DNA from 2 places in the Bacillus sp. JJ664 genome. Region 2 is predicted to be linked to the other one. Evidence: a T-box and tRNA genes for the amino acid it is inferred to sense, from the RefSeq annotation. Region 2 holds a T-box; the other holds one or more tRNA genes.
What was found. A T-box is a leader RNA that pairs with one kind of tRNA and senses whether it is charged. The one in region 2 lies ahead of argS (arginine--tRNA ligase), so its partner is inferred to be a tRNA-Arg.

Region 1 (9,732 bases), on a different contig from region 2:
TTTCTACTAAATTATGTAAATTCAACATTTCATGATGTTCATTTCGTTCTGGAGCTACCTTATTTGATAACGATAGCATTGCTTGATATTTATCCATTTGATTTTCATCTATTCGTTTTTGCTGGAGTAATTTTTTTATAGATTTTTGTAATACTTCATACTCTTTTAATTGAAATAAAATACTGATAAAGACTTCAATTGCTTCATCACTCTCAAATGGTCCAAAAACTAAGTCCTCACATCTTATTTTTGCTTCTATTGGTTTGTTCCCTTCGAGTAAGCATGCTACCGCTGCTAGTTCAGTTTGAGAATTATGTTCATCCATCTCTTTTAGTTGGTCACAAAGCATCAATGCTTTACTGTAGTTTTTCTCTTCTAGCGCTTTTTTACCTAAACTGATAATCCGATCCTTTAATTTAGGAAAAAAGACAATATTGTCTTCCATCTAACTCCTCCTTATCCAATAGTTTTCACCTGAACATATACATAATGAAAAAGTTTATCATGAATACAAATTAAATAAAATATTTCGCTACGAATTATCCTTTTTAAGCGACAAAAAAAGAAGAACAAGGTTCTTCTTTTTTTAGCGTAATGGCTTTAGACCAAAACGTTTCCATAGTTTCGGATATAATTCTTTTAATTCATCGTTTGTTTTCCAATCTGCTGCTAAATGTAACTCTGGATAATGATATCCCTTACTTTCAACTAAAGCATTGAATTCATTCCAAAGTTGATCATCCCAATCATCGTCGCCTTTACGTTTGATTGTATAAGCTTGTAGAGCTAAATCTAACATGTCTTCTAATTCAGGCACTAAACCTTCTGCCTCATAAACAGGAAATATATATTCAGCCAAATAGTCTGGATTGTCTAGAACTTTTTTATATACTTGCTCACCTTGACCGATTAACCACGCTCTAAAAAAAGCAAATGAATCTTCCGAGCATCCATCCATAATCACCCATGCAGCTGCTAATAACCTAGAATTGTATGCTCTTGAAAAAGCAGTTTCGAACTGTATTTCAAATTCTGCAATTTCTTCATCACTTTGTTTTGCTAAATGACTTATTACCCACTCATAAGGTTCTTCTACAATATGCATTTTTGAAATGAGTCCCCAAAAGTCTTGTTCGGTCATAAAAATCACTCCACTATCTTATTTATATTAGGATAACATATCTCATCATAAAATTTCGGTTCTTTACAAATTTGTTATATTCTCACAATTTTGTAAAAAACAAAAAAAAGAGAAGGAATTCCCTTCTCTTTTAGCTAATATATTACTCTTTATGCACTGCATCATTTAGGTCATTTGCTGACGCTGCAACACTGCTGATTGCTCCACCAATTTCTTTAATCACATCAACTAAATTTACAATTTGTTTTTCAATTCCATGGTTTCCAGATAAGCTAGTATCCATTGAACTTACAATGCCATTAAAGGAATCATGAGTTTGCGTAGCTTCCTGTTGACCATCATTTACTAGACCTTTTACATCATGAATCGAATTGACAACTTTATTCATATACAGAGTTGCATGTGAAATTAATTCTTCAATTCGTTCTGTTGATGTTTTTGTCTGGGTAGCTAATTTCTTTACCTCGTTCGCTACTACCGCAAATCCTTTACCATGCTCACCTGCACGAGCTGCCTCAATCGCAGAGTTAAGGGCAAGTAAATTAGTTTGATTAGCAATATCTTGAACAATTAAAATGACTTGTGATATTTCATTAAATGAGTTATTTAATACATCAACTGACACTGATACTTCATCAGTACTATTTGAGATCGTTGAAATTTTATTATGCAACACCTTCATTAACTCTTGACCTTCATAAGCCAACGACTGAGTAGTACTTGCAATTTCATTATTTGATATAACTGATTCATTTACCCTTACACTGCTATCTACTAATAACTCAACAGCAGCATTTGTTTCTTCTACTAAAGCAAGTAATTCCTCAGCAATTTCACCAATTTTTTTCTTTAAATTTATTTCAACTTGTAATTGTTTCTCTTTTGCCCCAATATTTTCTTTTTCATATAGATCTAATACTAACTGCTGTTCAAAGTTTAATATTTTCGAGGATACTGATATTAGCTTTCTTTGCTCTTCATTAGTAGTATTCGTAATTTTAGAAATGACAAAAATTAACTCTTCTAAAATATTTTGAAATGCAGCTAAATACCATTTCGGTTGAAGACCTATTCTAAAATGGATTTGAGCCACTTTTAATCGTTTATTTACATATTCATCATTTATTTCACCATGAAACAATAAATGGATATGTGACGATAAAGTTTTTCTCAACCGTTCAACAGATGAGTGACTTTCAATGATATTTTTTAAATGTTCAACTTTTAGTACAGCATCATAAAATGCTGACACTAAACTTTCTATATTTTCAGAAACAATAGGCTGTAAACTTTTTAAGATCTTTAATTCTTCTTCATTTAATCGTATGAACGCTAACTGCTGTTTTATTTCTTCATCTGTTACTTGGATTAAAACTGAAACATTTGATTGATTACTTTCTTGCATAAAATGATTTTGCTTCTCTTTCTTTTTAAAAAACATAAAAAATATGCTCCCTTCTTCATCTGTAATTATGTCGGAATAATATAAAAAATGTTTAGTTACATGCTGAATCCATTTTTTACTATTGAGTCCAACAAATGATTGGGAATGTTCATACTGAGACATAAAAAAAAGCAGAAAGTTATAAATTAAAGTATTAGTACAAAGGAACTAATAAAGAATAGAAGGAGAAATCGAATTGGAGACGCAAAAAAAGGTTTAAGAAAATGGGATAACCCGTATTTCTTAAACCTTTTCCTGTTATGACGTCCTGGGAGGGATTCGAACCCCCGACCGACGGCTTAGAAGGCCGTTGCTCTATCCTGCTGAGCTACCAGGACATATGGAGCGGGTGATGGGAATCGAACCCACGACCGAAGCTTGGAAGGCTTCTATTTTACCATTAAACTACACCCGCGTGTTTTTTTAGCGACATCACCTGTCGACATAATTTATTATAGTCACTTCACTAAATAAAGTCAACAATAATTTTAACTTTTTTTCCAAAATAAAGGAAATAATTTCTTTTCTATTTATACACTCATTATATTTTATTTGTATGAAAATTATCACTTTTTAAAGAACTTAAAGGTTAGTAGGTATTTTTATTTTCCCACTAACCTTTACCTAATGTTTTTAATTTAAATCAAATGAAGATGATAATAACTCTTTGCCATCAATCGTGTGAAAAATGACAGTTGCAGATTTACCATCGGTATCTATGATCGCATATGTTTTTTCTTTTCTCATTCGAGGTAGGAGTATACTACCTGGGTTAATAAAAAGGATTCCATCAATCACTTCTGCACCAAGCATGTGAGAGTGGCCGAAGCAAGCAATCGTTGCACCTAATTCTCTGCATCGATAATGTAGCTTCTGAAGTGTCTGTTTAATCCCATATAAATGACCATGGGTAGCATAAATCTTGAAATCATTTTCCTGATGAATGAACTCTTCAGGGAATTCTCCTCTAAAATCACAATTGCCTCGGACCACATGAAAACCTTGTAATTCTTTCGCATCAATCTCTAACTCAGAGTCACCACAATGAATCATTATATCAACATCTTCACGATGACGTTTAGATATGACTTCAAGAAGTTCTGTTAAACCATGACTATCACTTAGAATCAATGCTTTCATCGTCATGATCTCCTTAGAAAAAATTCTTTTCCTTCTTTTTCTATCACGGTCATTAATGAGTTAATTGCATTTGCTCTATGACTTAAGCCACTTTTTTCATCAGTTGATAATTCAGCCATTGTTTTGTCCAACTCTGGCAAGAAGAAAATTGGATCATATCCAAATCCATTTGTTCCTCTTTTTTCGCTCGAGATATAGCCCTCTACTGTCCCATTAACGGTAATCGTTTTTTTACCTGGAGCAGCTAATGCAAGCGCACAATAAAACCTTGCTGTACGTTTACCTGGAAAAACATCATGTAGCTCGCTTAATACTTTTTGCAAATTATCTTCATCGCTTTTATGTAGACCTGCATAACGTGCTGAATATACACCAGGTCTTCCTTCAAGTGCATCTACAATTAACCCCGAATCATCTGCAATAACAGGAATTTGTAAAACTTTTGCTAAATATTCAGCTTTTAAAATAGCATTTTCTTCAAAAGTTGTACCAGTTTCTTCAATCTCTTCAATTTCAGGGAAATCTCGTAAGGATTTAATTTGATATCCCATTGGGTGAAAAAGTGCTTCAAAGTCTTTTACTTTTCCTTTATTATTCGTCGCAATAATAATTGTTTCCATCCTTAAAGTCTCTCCTCTATATATGTATGGTTAAAACTTAATTCCTTCATTTAATAGAACTTCTTTTTGTTTTCCAATCAGCTTTTTAATTCCTAATTCACCTAAAGAAAGCATTTCATTTAACTCTTCTCTCGTAAAAGTCGCTTCTTCACCAGTTCCTTGCAGTTCCACAAAGCGTCCTTCTCCAGTCATAATGATATTCATATCAACACTAGCTGCAGAATCTTCTATATAATATAAATCTAAAACCGCACCAGCATCCTCTAATATCCCTACAGATGTCGCTGCCAAATAATCTTTAACTGGATAAGACTTTAATTTATCTTGTTTAATTAATTTATCAAATGCCAACATCATCGCAACGAAAGCACCTGTAATAGAGGTTGTTCGAGTTCCCCCATCGGCTTGTATTACATCACAGTCAATCCATATCGTTTTTTCTCCAAGTGCTTCTAAATCTACAACCGCTCTTAGTGCTCTACCGATTAATCGTTGAATTTCCATTGTACGACCTGTTACTTTACCTTTTGTCGACTCACGCATCGTACGATCATGTGTTGCTCTCGGTAACATAGAATACTCAGCTGAAATCCAACCTTTACCGCTATTTCTTAGGAAAGGTGGCACGCGGTCTTCAACCGTGGCATTACATATTACTTTTGTATCCCCAACACTTATTAATACAGATCCTTCTGCATGTTTTGTATAATTCGTTACAATTTCTATTGGCCTTAATTCATTATTTAATCTTCCATCTGTTCTAGTCATGTTTGTTTCCTCCTACATAAATCTTCCAATTACTAGTATAGACAAAAATATGATTTCATTTCTACTTATTAAAAGCATTTCTTTAGATAAATGCAAAAAACCTTGAACAAAAGTCATATTTTAACTTTGGCTCAAGGTTTGATAATGAAGTTTATAATTCTTTTGTATTTACATCCTTAGGTCTTGAAACTGGTTGGCTTAAAGGCTTACCTTGTTGATTTAGTGCTGTTAATTTACCATCCACTTGAATTTCAATTGAAGTAACGCCTTTTTGTTCAGTTAACGATAATACAAGAGGTTGTAATACATCATCATTAATCATGTTTTTAGCAATGTTACCGTAAATACCTTCATTAAAATTCAGTGTTAGTTTACCATTTGTATATTTTGGCTCAGCAACTAATTTTGTATCTGAACCAAAATCTGATACAAGTTCAGAATACTCAGAAGGACCCTTAACAAGTTCATTTACAATTGCAGTATATGAATCTTTTTCTGCATTTGAAATCCTTCTAGTTACAGGAACATAATAAGTTTCACCCATTTCATCTTGTGAAACATAATATAATGTAACTGGTCTTGAATTCATTACATCAACGATATCACCTTTATCAAAATTAATGCCATCTTGCCTTGTTAACCCCTCACTTATTTGAGCTTTGTTAATTGGCATCGCGGTTAAGTTTTTACCATTCACACGAATTTTCACTTTTTTAACATTCTCAAACTGCGTCAATGTCCACGTTACAGCTTGAAATACTTTTAACTCATCTTCGTCATGATACTGTTTAAACTCTGTAGAGAAATCAGCAATGACTGTACCATCTTTTTGCGTTTCTACCCCTAAAACCTCCGTGTTTGGTGGTAAAACAGCTTGGAATCCATTTGGTAATTGATCTGTTACCGGACCATCTTTCACTAAATACTCTAAGGCTTGTTTTGCTAAACTTGTAGATTTAGGTAATTGAAAAGTTTGCGGTACAACATAACCATTTCGATCAATTAAATATAATTCTCTCTTCGCTGTTTGTTCTTGTACCTTACCTGCTTGTACTTCTTTGGATGGTTGGTCACTTCTATATGTAACCGTTTTAGGTGGATCGATTTCATTAGAAGATTTAACCGGAATTAAACCACAACCAGATAATGTAGCAAGTCCACAAAGTGTTGCTGTTGTTACCAATAATCTTTTTTTCATTGCCATACTCCCCCCACGCTTTTTTACTATTTATACGAGCATGTACAATTTTTAGAACAAGCTATAGCCAAAAAAAATAAATATTTTAATCTTGCTTTTAAATTTACTGGAAATATTCACCTTAAATACGAATCTGTCATATGATAAAAAGACTAAATGAATACCCATCCGAAGTACAGCTCGGTCAAGCAAGGAGGGTTAGCACAGTTGAAGGATAGAGAATATCAAACAAAGCACACACTCACTAAGCGTGAAAAAGAAGTATTTGAACTTCTTGTTCAAGATAAAACTACAAGAGAAATTGCTGAAGAACTGTTTATAAGTGAAAAAACTGTGAGAAATCATATTTCAAATGCAATGCAGAAGCTTGGGGTTAAGGGGCGATCACAAGCAGTTATCGAGCTACTACGCATGGGCGAGCTTGAACTATAGCATTCTTGTAGATTTACAAATCTACTCATCAACCTAGTGCCGGCTATCTTTTTGATATGCCGGTTTTGGTTTTTTATATTGAGCTAGCAAAATTGGGCTTCATTTATTAAAAAAACGAACAAATTTAAATATTGGCCAATGCGCACAATCCATTATCTTTACTATTAAACAATTAAATTAGTTATTTGCGGACCAACATTTTATTTATCATGTATATAATAGTAACCTCATCATTTTTTCAGATGGGGTTTCTTTTATGGTTTGAAAATTATTTATTAAAAAATTTAGAGGAAGAATATCTAATTTTTTTGTCGATTATGTATTGGCACTATATAAAACACTTCACTTTCCGGCAAGATTCATTGACATTTTCTAATTAAATATCCTTATATGATAGATACTGATATTTCGCTGCTCTTGCATATAAATCTACGGTTTTACTCTATTAAAATATTTTCATATAAGTAACAAGACCTATTCTCAATAAACAAAAAAAGCAATTACTACGAGACTAGTAATTGCTTCATAAATCCTTAAAGACCATAAAATTCTTTTGTGTTTTCGTATAGACATTTATAAACTTCTTCTAATTCCAACTCTTTTATCTCCGCAATTTTGCGTACTGATTCATGAATAAATATTGGATGAGTATAATCTCCTTCAAAACGACCTTCAAACGGCCATGGACCATCTGTTTCAACCATCATTAGGTTAATGGGATAGAGTTTAACCAATTCCTGTATCTCATCTTCATATAACACATCAGGCGTAATGGATATATAATAACCATTTTCTATCATTCGCTTAATGGTATGTTTGTTTCCTTTAAACCAATGAAAATGTGCTTTTTTGATTTTATATTTTTCTAGTAGACAGCAAACGATATCGGCATCTTCATAAACCGCATGTAATACGATCGGTTTGTTTAACTCATATGCAAGTTTAATAAACTTTTCAAGTAACTCTATATATGGTTTATAATCAAGCATTTGTTCCTGATTTCGATAATACGGTAAGCCTACTTCACCTATTGCTATCATTTTATCGCTATGTTCACGTATCCATTTTAACAAAGCTTGAGTTTCATCTTCTGAGGGAATCTCTTGTTCAGGGTGATATCCAAATGCCGAGTAGACTTGTCTTGATTGTAAATGAAAATCGAGATTTTTCTTACATGAAGCTAAATTCATGGAAACTGAAATAAGCGCTTCTACTTCATGTTCTTTTAAACTATTCAGTATCTCATCTCTTTGTTTCGTTTCATATGAGTCAAGATGAATATGAGCATCTATCACTTTCATCTGGTTTCCCCTTTTCCAGTGCAGAGTATATTTTACGTTTCCACGCGGTAAATTCATCAGTCAATAGTAATTCTTTTTGACGAGGTCTTGGAAATGGTACGATCATTTCTTCTTTAATCTTTGCAGGTTTATCTGAGAAAATATAAATCCGATCAGACATTAACAAAGCTTCATCAATATTATGTGTAACTAGCAAAATTGACCGTCTTTGTTCTTCCCAGATTGAAAGAAGCCATTGCTGCATATCAAGTCTTGTAAATTCATCTAATGCCGAAAATGGTTCATCCATACACATGAATGATTGCGGAGCAAGTAATGATCTAAGAAAAGACACTCGTTGTTTCATGCCACCTGATAATTCATGCGGATAAGCATTTTTGTAGTCAGCAAGTCCAGTTCGTTTCAACCAATCTCGCGCTAATGCTTCATCAGGTTTACCTTTCAGTTCACTTGATAATAAAATATTTTTTAAGACATTACGCCATGGTAGAAGTGAATGTTCTTGCGGCATAAAACTGATATGACCTAATTCTCCATTTATGACTGATTGATTTAATATGATTTGTCCCGAATCAGGATTGATCAATCCACCAATTAAATTGAATAAAGTACTTTTCCCACTTCCTGATGGACCTAAAATTGAGACAAATTCACCTTCATTTACTTGCATCGAAATACCTGCTAAAACTTGTTGATTTTTTCCAAATGATTTTTTTAGATTTCTTATTTCTAACGTCATTTTTATTTTACTCCCTTAGACTTCCATTTCACCGTCATTTTTTCTAGCAATACAATCACGCCGAAAAAGAACATACTTAAAAACATAATGATAAAAATCGAGACAAATACTCGATCTGTACGAAATGAAGAAGAAGCAAGTGTCATAAATACTCCAATACCTGTTTTTGCACCAAGCCACTCAGAAATCACAGCACCCATCACACTATATGTCGCGGATATTTTTAATCCCGAAAAAATAGACGGTAGTGAGTATGGACATTCTATTTTCCAAAACAATTGTGATTTTGTTGCCCCTGCCATTTTCATATAATTAATCAATTCGGTAGGTGTTTGCCTAAATCCATCGAGAGCAGAAACAGTAACTGGAAAGAAACAAACTAGTGAAATAATCATTAGCTTTGGTAGGATTCCAAATCCAAACCATATTATTAAGAGTGGTGCTAAAACAATAATTGGTACGTTCTGTGACAAAATCAATAATGGATAAAATGCTTCTTTAAATCCTGGAATTAAATGTAGTACGATTGCAATCATAAGTCCTAAAAAAGTACCTACCAAAAAACCTGAGATCGTTAATTGTACGGTAGAAAGTACATGTGGAACTAACGAATCATAAGATTGGATTCCTTCTTTTAGTATTGCGATTGGCCCTGGTAAGAGCCAATCTTCTATTTTGAAAAATTTTATACTTAGCTGCCAAATAACTAAAAAAAGGAGGATGACAAGAATTGGTTGCCATCCTTTTATTTTTTTGCGGTTCATTAACGGTACTTCTCCGTTAAATCATCCATTGCAATCCCTTGTGGCTGATATAGAATTTTCATTTGAGTAATGACATTATGACAGCCAATTTCAATCATTTTTTCATTCATTTTTTGGACAATATTTAATAATTGATTTAAATCGCCTTCCATTGTTGTTTCTAATGGTTGAACTTGGTATTTTAC
Region 2 (8,580 bases):
TTTTATGATAATAGAGTAATAGATTTTGCTAAGCAAATTAAACCTTCTGAAAGAGGAGAGTATGAGATTACTGACCTGAATGAAATGTATCTAAAAATTGGTCAATTGAAGGTAGAGATACTTGGCAGGGGTTTTGCTTGGTTAGATACAGGTACACATGAATCACTAATTCAAGCGTCTACTTTTATAGAAATGATTCAAAAAAGGCAAAGCTTAAGAATATCATGTATTGAAGAAATCGCATTTAGAAAAGGATATATAACAATTGAACAATTAGAAAAACTTACGATGCCATTAGCTAATAGTGATTACGGTAAGTATTTATTAAGTGTTATATCAAATGTCAAAAAAAGTAAGTAACGTTTAACTGAATTATATAAGACAGATATTTTGTGAAAAACCTGTTCGAAGTCTTTGTAAAGGTGGGGATCGATTGAACATTTTAATTACAGGTGGTGCGGGGTTCATCGGTTTAAATTTTGTAAACTTTATTTTAAAAAATACTGATTATGAGATTACTATTATCGACGCATTAACTTATGCAAGTCATCCTGAGGAAATAAATAAATTAGTTAAAAATCCAAGGGTAAGGTTTATTCAGGCAAATATTATCAATATAGAAGAAATAAGGACGGCTTTAGATCAAGTATATGAAGTTCTTGTCCATTTTGCTGCAGAATCTCATGTGGATCGTAGTATTAAGGACGGAGAAATATTTATTCAAACAAATATAATTGGTACGTTTAATATGATTCAAATTGTGATGGATGGATTCGCAAAGAAAATGATCCATGTTTCTACGGACGAAGTTTATGGAACACTTGATAAAAATGATACACCTTTTACTGAACACTCTCCTATTTCTCCTAATAATCCATATTCCGCATCAAAAGCAAGCTCTGATTTAATTGTGCGTTCATATTTTCAGACGTTTGGCTTACCACTCATCACAACTAGATGTAGCAACAATTTTGGACCATTTCAAAATAAGGAAAAATACATTCCAACCATCATTTATCATGCGCTACAAGAAAAGAAAATTCCCGTTTATGGGGATGGCTTGCAAATTAGAGATTGGTTATTTGTAGAAGACCACTGCAGAGCAATTGCTATTATTATTGAAAATGGAAAAAGTGGTGAAGTATATAATATTGGCGGTGGCAATGAGAAAACAAATATTGAGGTGGTTAAGCAGATATTAGCAATTATGGGTAAACCAGAGAGTTTAATAGACTATGTAACAGACAGAGTTGGCCATGATCGTAGATATGCAATTGATTCTAGTAAAATTCAAACAGAATTAGGATGGAAACAGAAGCATACTTTTCAAGAATCTTTAGAAGAAACGGTGAAATGGTATATTGAAAAGTTTGGTGACAAGAAAATATGAAAATATTAATCACTGGCGCTGACGGTCAGCTTGGTAAGGAAATTCAAAATCTTTTTGGTAAAGATGGAATTGAAATAATTTCATATGGCAAAAAGCAATTAGATATTACGAATAGGAAAGAAATTAATACAGTACTAAACCAACATCAACCGAATGTAATCATAAATGCTGCAGCTTTTACAAAAGTTGATTTATGTGAAGTAGAAATTGAAAAAGCGTATCTTGTTAATGCGATTGGACCATTTAATCTAGCATTTGAAGCTAAAAAAATAAATTGTCGTTTTTTTCATATAAGTACAGACTATGTTTTTGACGGTGAAAAAAATACCCCATATGAAGTGGACGATTTCACCTCACCAAATACAATGTATGGTAAAAGTAAAAAACTTGGAGAAGAGCTAGTATTAGCGATCAATGATGACAGTACCATCATACGGACATCTTGGTTATACGGACATAAAGCGGATAATTTTGTGAATACAATGGTAAATTTATCAAATAAATTAGATGAAATCAGAGTCGTTGATGATCAAATAGGGTGTCCAACATATACGAAAGACTTAGTACTAATCCTTCAGTCTCTATTAAATGAGAAACCTGGGATATACCATGTGACGAATTTAGGGGAATGTAGTTGGTATGAATTTGCATGTGAAATACTACATTTTTTACATCGTAAAACAAAAATCGTTCCAGTGACAACGAAAGAATATGGTGCTAAAACTCCAAGACCAATGTATTCAGTATTAAGCAATAAGAAACTTGTTGATTTACAAATTCATCAAAGGGATTGGAAAGAAGCATTACATGAGTTTTTAAAAAAGGAGTATGGAAATTAATGCAAATTGAAGGTGTCATTACAAAAAAACTTACTAAACATTGTGACGATAGAGGCTTTTTTGCTGAAGTTTTAAGGGATGATGATGAGTTACTGACGAATTTTGGCCAATTATCATGGTCAACTACTTATCCAGGCGTGATTAAAGCTTTTCATTATCATGAAGAACAAGACGATATTTGGTTTTTTCCATCTGGGAATGCACAAGTTGTTTTATATGACTTAAGAGAGAATTCATCAACGAAAGGCAAAACAAATGTTTTCTATATGGGAGATAATAATCCAATGATTTTATTAATTCCTAAAGGGGTAGCACATGGATACCGAGTAATCGGTGATCAATCTGCAACAATCATTTATTGTACGACAAAATCATATAATCCAAACCAGCCGGATGAAAAAAGAATTCCTTGGAATGATGAGACAATCGGATTTAATTGGGGAACTCAAAATAGATAAGTATATACTCCGAATATATAATAAGTGGGGACTTAAGCAAAGGATGAGTAGGTGTAATGAATGAAAACTAGCATTATTCTATTAACATATAATCAGCTAGATGTTTCAAAAAAATGCTTTGAAAGCCTTGAAAAATATACAAATAAAGACCAAGTCGAAATAATTGTAGTAGATAACGGTTCAACCGATGGGACACGTGAATATTTAAAAAGTAATCCATCGTTTATAACGATTTTAAATGAAAAAAATATGGGGTTTGCTGGTGGCTGTAATCAAGGAATTGAAGTTGCTACTGGAGATAATTTTTTGTTTTTAAATAATGATACAATTGTTACTGAAAATTGGTTGGATGCAATGTTAGATCTTTTATATAGTAATGATCGTATTGGTATGGTTGGTCCAGTAAGTAATTATGTAAGTGGATTGCAAAGAATTGACGTGAATTATCAATCTGATGATGAAATAAATGAGTTTGCTTTACAATATTGTGAAACAGTCAAGGGGAAATCTAAGCAGGTTTTACGACTAGTGGGTTTTTGTTTATTAGTCAAACGTGAGGTAATAGAAAAACTAAAAGGTTTTGATGAAAGATTTAAATTCGGTTCATTTGAAGATGATGATATCTGTTTAAGAACGGTTTTAGAAGGCTACGAGTTGCATATTGCATTAGATTCATATGTACATCATTATGGACATGTAACATTTAAAGGGAATAGTGATATTAATATTACTCAACTTTATGTAGAAAATCGATTCCGTTATATAGAAAAATGGGGCAACCATTTAATAGATACTGCTTATCCAAAACTAGAAATAATTGATATGGTACCAAGTAATGTGAAGAAGGTATTGGAGATTGGATGCTCGGCTGGTGCAACAGGTTTAGAGATGAAAAATAGGTATTCATGTGTACTATATGGCACAGAAAAAAATCCTGAATTGGCGTCAATTGCTTCACAATTTTATGAAAAAGTTGATATTGTGAGTCGTGATGAGACGAATTTAACATATCCAAATGATTTTTTTGATTTAATTATTTTAGATCAAACAATCGAACATATTTACGACCCTTGGAATTATATAATTGAAATTAGTAAACTATTAAAACCATCAGGAAATATTATCTGTAGAGTTCCAAATGTCTCACATGGAGAAGTGCTTTACCAGTTGTTAAATGGTAGTTGGAATTATTTGAATGCAGGAATATTAGATAAGGAGCATGTAAGATTTTTTACGCCTAAAACATTGAATCTACTATTTCCTACTCATATGTTTGACATCATTTATAACAAAAATGAAAATATAGATGTCAATATTAATATAAAATTATTTTTTGAAGAAGTGGTTCACTTAGCACATAAATTTGGTATAACACTAGATGAGTTAACAACAAATTTAGAAATCTACCAAATGCTTGTACATGTAAAGAAAAAATAATAAAAACGGCGGTTGAGAACTTCAATCGCCGTTTATTTATTTAATAAATTTGAGAAATACTGTCTATTCGATAATATGCTAGCATGTGTTGGGTGGTAACTATAGGCCATTTCATTATGTTCATAGGCTAATTGATGTTTACCAATTCGATCATAGCATACTGCTAATTGTAAATGAGGCATCCATGTTGCATATGAATATTGAACGCTTGAAAGTTGCTCTCCATTTTTATTTGAAGCTGCTTCTTCATACCAAAAGATTGCTGAGTCATAGTTTGTATTTTCTAGAAAAAAATAACCAATCCTACAACATGTTTCTGGTTGAGGTTTTTCATATTGAAGTGAGTGTAGTAACCAACTTTTTTCTAATTCAAATAAATTGAGATGATGATAATTATCGGCTAAATAATAGCAAGCTAGTATATTATGTTCATTATACGGTTGCTTTTTTCTTAAAAACTTTAGAAAATATTGAATCGATTGAACATATTGATGATTATCACTTAATTCCTTAGCATAATAAAATAAATCTCTCGATGAAAAGTCAACATTCTCTTCAATCATTTTTTTAAATATTTTTATATGGTTATTAGGATTATTTGTGTATGGGAGATGGTAGATCGCTAAGTCTGAATCAATCACTTTACCTGTAACATTAATATGATACTCATCGGATTCAACACTAAAAGAATAAGAACTATTTCTATTTACTAATCTAGTTAGCATTTTTGGCATATTTTCATTCAAATTAGTAATTAGTTTCATTGAAATTCCATCTATATTTGAATTGATCGACTGCTTTAATTGTGTAAATTTTTTTCGGTCATTTTCGAACAAAATATCAGTAGGGTTTAAGAAAAAAATATATTCTTTTGTTGCGAGGTCAAATAAATAGCTTAATGCATCTTTTTCATACTGAGATGCTTCATGGGAATAAATATTTTTGGTAAACATACTTGCTAGCTCTCTAGTTCTATCTGTGGATTTTAAATCAACAATAATCACTTCATCCACCAAGTCGGTCACTGATTGTAGACATCTTTCAATAACCGCTTCATCATTTTTGACGATCATACATAAACTAACGGTAGTCAAAATATCACTCTTTTCTTAAGATATCGCTTCTAACTAATAAATGTATTTAAGATATTACAAGTTACAATGAGGGACACCGAAGTTGTATTATTGCTCATTAAATAATGAGTTGAAATACGCTTGATTATGCTTGACCGAAGGGTTATTTGGAGCAAAGCTAGCAGCAATATCATTATGTTTTTTAGCTGTCTCTTGATCACCTAAACGACTGTAGGAAAGACATAATTGTAAATGAGGTAGCCAAGTATAACACGCAGTATTAATAAAAGGACTTTGTTTAGGAATATCAACTAATGTAGCAATTTTATACCATGAGATTGCACGATGATAATCGTTTTGTTGAAGATAGATATAGCCTAATCTACAACAATTTTCACCACGAGGACCATCGTAAGTGAATGATTTTAGACAACTACTGGTTGCTAAATCCATTTCTCCTAAATTCAAATAACAATCAGCCATTTTTCCGCAAGCTTGAATATTATCTTCAGACCAGCCTTTTCCTTCATCTAAAAATTTGTTATACCATTCAATTGCGGTTTCATACTTACCATGATCTAAACATTCATTTGCATAATAATATTTATCTCTTGGATTTAATGATTTACCTGAAGCAATTGCTTCTTCATAAATTTTTAAGTTTCGGGTAGATGAGTCTTTATCCTTATAATGGATGACGGCAGCATCTGAATGAATGATATTTCCATATACTTCAAGATATTCATGTACGAATCCAATCCATTTAAAATTCCTTTTACGTTTAACGATTCGATTCCGAACAGAGCTAAATGTTGAATTTCCATCTTCATCAAAAGAAAGATGATATTTCATTGCAACAGCATCTACTTCTACTGTTAAAGTTTTCTTTAGCTCAAGTAATTTTTTTGCATTCTCTTCTGTTATGACATCATCTGCATCTAACCACATAATATAGTCTTTAGTTGCTTTAGAGAATGCAAAGTTCCGGGCCGCGGAAAAATCATTGATCCACTTAAAATCATAAACGCAATTTGTAAATTTTTTTGCTATTTCTTTCGTTTGATCAGTTGAACCTGTATCAATTATGACGATTTCATCTACAATAGTAGAAACGGATGAAAGACATCTTTCAAGAACATTTTCTTCATTTTTTACAATCATACAAAGACTGATAGTAATTGAATCTTTTTTCATTAATTCCACCTCAAATTTATGTTATTAAGGTTGTCAATAAAAGGTTCATCCAATTATTGAAATTTTTTAATAAGAAGGTTGTTATTTAGTTTTGTATATGTTTAAATATGTAAAAGGAATATTGGAAATTTTACGATAAAGAGAGTAGTCTTATAAAGTTTTTAAGCGAGTTAGGGATGGTGGAAGCCTAATAAAACGAATAAGATGAAGCGCACTTTGGAGAAGTAAATTCGAATTGCAGTAGGATTTACCGGGGATGGAACCTCGTTAACAAACTTAAAGTTGGTTCAATATTATTTGAACAATTAGAGTGGTACCGCGGAACTTAAACCCCGTCTCTTTTTTAGAGGCGGGGTTTTATTTATTTTAAGAAGGGAATGAAGGAAGATGAACTATGAATTATTGTATAGTGAACATTTAGAAAAAGCATTAAATGGCGCATTAAATAAAATAGAAATTAGAGCACTGATTGAAAAACCACATTATGCAGATCAAGGTGATTTAGCATTTCCTTGTTTTCAGCTTGCAAAGTCATTAAGAAAGTCCCCAGTTAGCATCTCACAAGAAATTGCACCTCTTATTCAACATGAATTATTTGAAAAGGTTGAAGCGAATGGACCGTATGTAAACTGCTTTTTAAATAAGAAAATTGTCAGTAAGCATATTATTGAAACTGTATTAAATAAAGGAAAAGATTTTGGAAATCAAGTTACTGATGATGAGAAAACAATTGTGATTGATTGTTCTTCACCAAATATTGCCAAACCTTTTTCAATGGGTCATATTCGTTCAACAATGATTGGAAACGCAATTGGGAACATTGCTCAAAAAAATGGCTATAAAGCAATTAAAATCAATCACCTAGGAGATTGGGGAACACAGTTCGGGAAATTGATTGTTGCATATAAACGATGGGGAGTAGAAGAAAAAGTAAAATTAAATCCAATCAAAGAATTGCTAACACTATATATTAAATTTCACGAAGAAGTAGAGAAGGAACCACAGCTTGAAGAAGAAGCAAGAAGCTGGTTTAAGAAATTAGAAGAGAAAAATGAAGAAGCGCAAGAATTATGGGAGTGGTTCCGTGAAGAATCACTAAAAGAATTTAAGATGGTGTATGATTTATTAGGTGTTAGCTTTGATAGCTTCAATGGCGAAGCTTTTTATAATGATAAAATGGATCGAATCATTACATTATTAGAAGAGAAAAAATTATTAGTTGAATCAGAAGGTGCTGAGGTTGTGGACCTTTCAGAAATAGAATTACCTCCTTGTCTGATTAGAAAATCGGATGGAGCTACATTATATGCAACCCGAGATTTGGCAGCTGCACTTTACCGTAAAGAAACATATGACTTTGATAAAGCGGTGTATGTTGTTGGAGGTGAACAAGCTTTACATTTCACACAAGTATTTACTGTTTTAAATAAGATGGGATATGAATGGTCTAAGAATATGGAACATGTACCATTTGGTTTGATTCTTCAAAACGGTAAAAAAATGTCAACTCGAAAAGGGAAAATTGTCTTACTTGAAAAAGTTATAGAAGAAGCAATTAGTTTAGCCAATCAGAATATATCTGACAAAAATCCTAACTTAAAAAATAAAGATGAAGTTGCAAAAATGGTAGGGGTTGGAGCGATTATATTCCAAGACTTAAAGAATGATCGAATGAATAATTTCGAGTTTTCTCTAGAGCAAATGTTAAAATTTGAAGGAGAAACAGGACCATATGTACAGTACTCTATTGTGAGAACTAATTCAATCTTGGAAAAAGCGGATGTAACAGATTTCCATCATCAAGTTGGTTTACATGATGAGTATAGTTGGGACATCATAAAAAACATCCAAGCCTTTCCAGACAAAGTAAAACGTAGTTTCGAGCAAAATGAACCGTCAGTTATTGCAAAATATACAATTGATTTGGCTCAATCGTTCAATAAATATTATGGCAATACACATATCCTCACTAAAGACGATCAATTAGTAAGTAGATTAGCTCTAATCAAAGCTGTTTCGATTGTATTAGAAGAGGGACTTAGATTATTGGGTATTCGTGCACCAAAAGAAATGTAATCAAAAAAGTATGAAAAGAATATTTTCTTTTCATACTTTTTTTGTTTTTTCTAAATGTCTTTTCTAAATAATTGAAGATTTTTTAATTTGAAACGATAAAGACAGAAGGTGAT

Region 1: it encodes a tRNA-Arg, which carries the amino acid that the T-box ahead of argS (arginine--tRNA ligase) is inferred to sense. The anticodon was not compared.

Annotation. Positions count from the first base shown of each region.
Region 1 is NZ_JBALMS010000047.1:298-10,029, forward strand. Features, by position in the region: partial or broken gene V7056_RS08275 (hypothetical protein) at 1-445, opposite strand, end outside; gene V7056_RS08280 (DUF4240 domain-containing protein) at 587-1,141, opposite strand; gene V7056_RS08285 (methyl-accepting chemotaxis protein) at 1,284-1,823, opposite strand; partial or broken gene V7056_RS08290 (protoglobin domain-containing protein) at 2,046-2,708, opposite strand; tRNA gene V7056_RS08295 (tRNA-Arg) at 2,850-2,923, opposite strand; tRNA gene V7056_RS08300 (tRNA-Gly) at 2,927-3,000, opposite strand; gene V7056_RS08305 (YfcE family phosphodiesterase) at 3,219-3,725, opposite strand; gene V7056_RS08310 (XTP/dITP diphosphatase) at 3,728-4,345, opposite strand; gene rph (ribonuclease PH) at 4,376-5,113, opposite strand; gene V7056_RS08320 (GerMN domain-containing protein) at 5,265-6,317, opposite strand; gene V7056_RS08325 (helix-turn-helix domain-containing protein) at 6,519-6,743, shown strand; gene V7056_RS08330 (TatD family hydrolase) at 7,277-8,044, opposite strand; gene V7056_RS08335 (ABC transporter ATP-binding protein) at 8,013-8,783, opposite strand; gene V7056_RS08340 (ABC transporter permease) at 8,786-9,547, opposite strand; gene V7056_RS08345 (thiamine-binding protein) at 9,547-9,732, opposite strand, start outside.
Region 2 is NZ_JBALMS010000175.1:1,281-9,860, forward strand. Features, by position in the region: gene rfbA (glucose-1-phosphate thymidylyltransferase RfbA) at 1-360, shown strand, start outside; gene rfbB (dTDP-glucose 4,6-dehydratase) at 434-1,390, shown strand; gene rfbD (dTDP-4-dehydrorhamnose reductase) at 1,387-2,229, shown strand; gene V7056_RS19555 (dTDP-4-dehydrorhamnose 3,5-epimerase family protein) at 2,229-2,687, shown strand; gene V7056_RS19560 (glycosyltransferase) at 2,748-4,124, shown strand; gene V7056_RS19565 (glycosyltransferase) at 4,157-5,218, opposite strand; gene V7056_RS19570 (tetratricopeptide repeat-containing glycosyltransferase family 2 protein) at 5,306-6,391, opposite strand; T-box leader at 6,515-6,734, shown strand; gene argS (arginine--tRNA ligase) at 6,779-8,467, shown strand.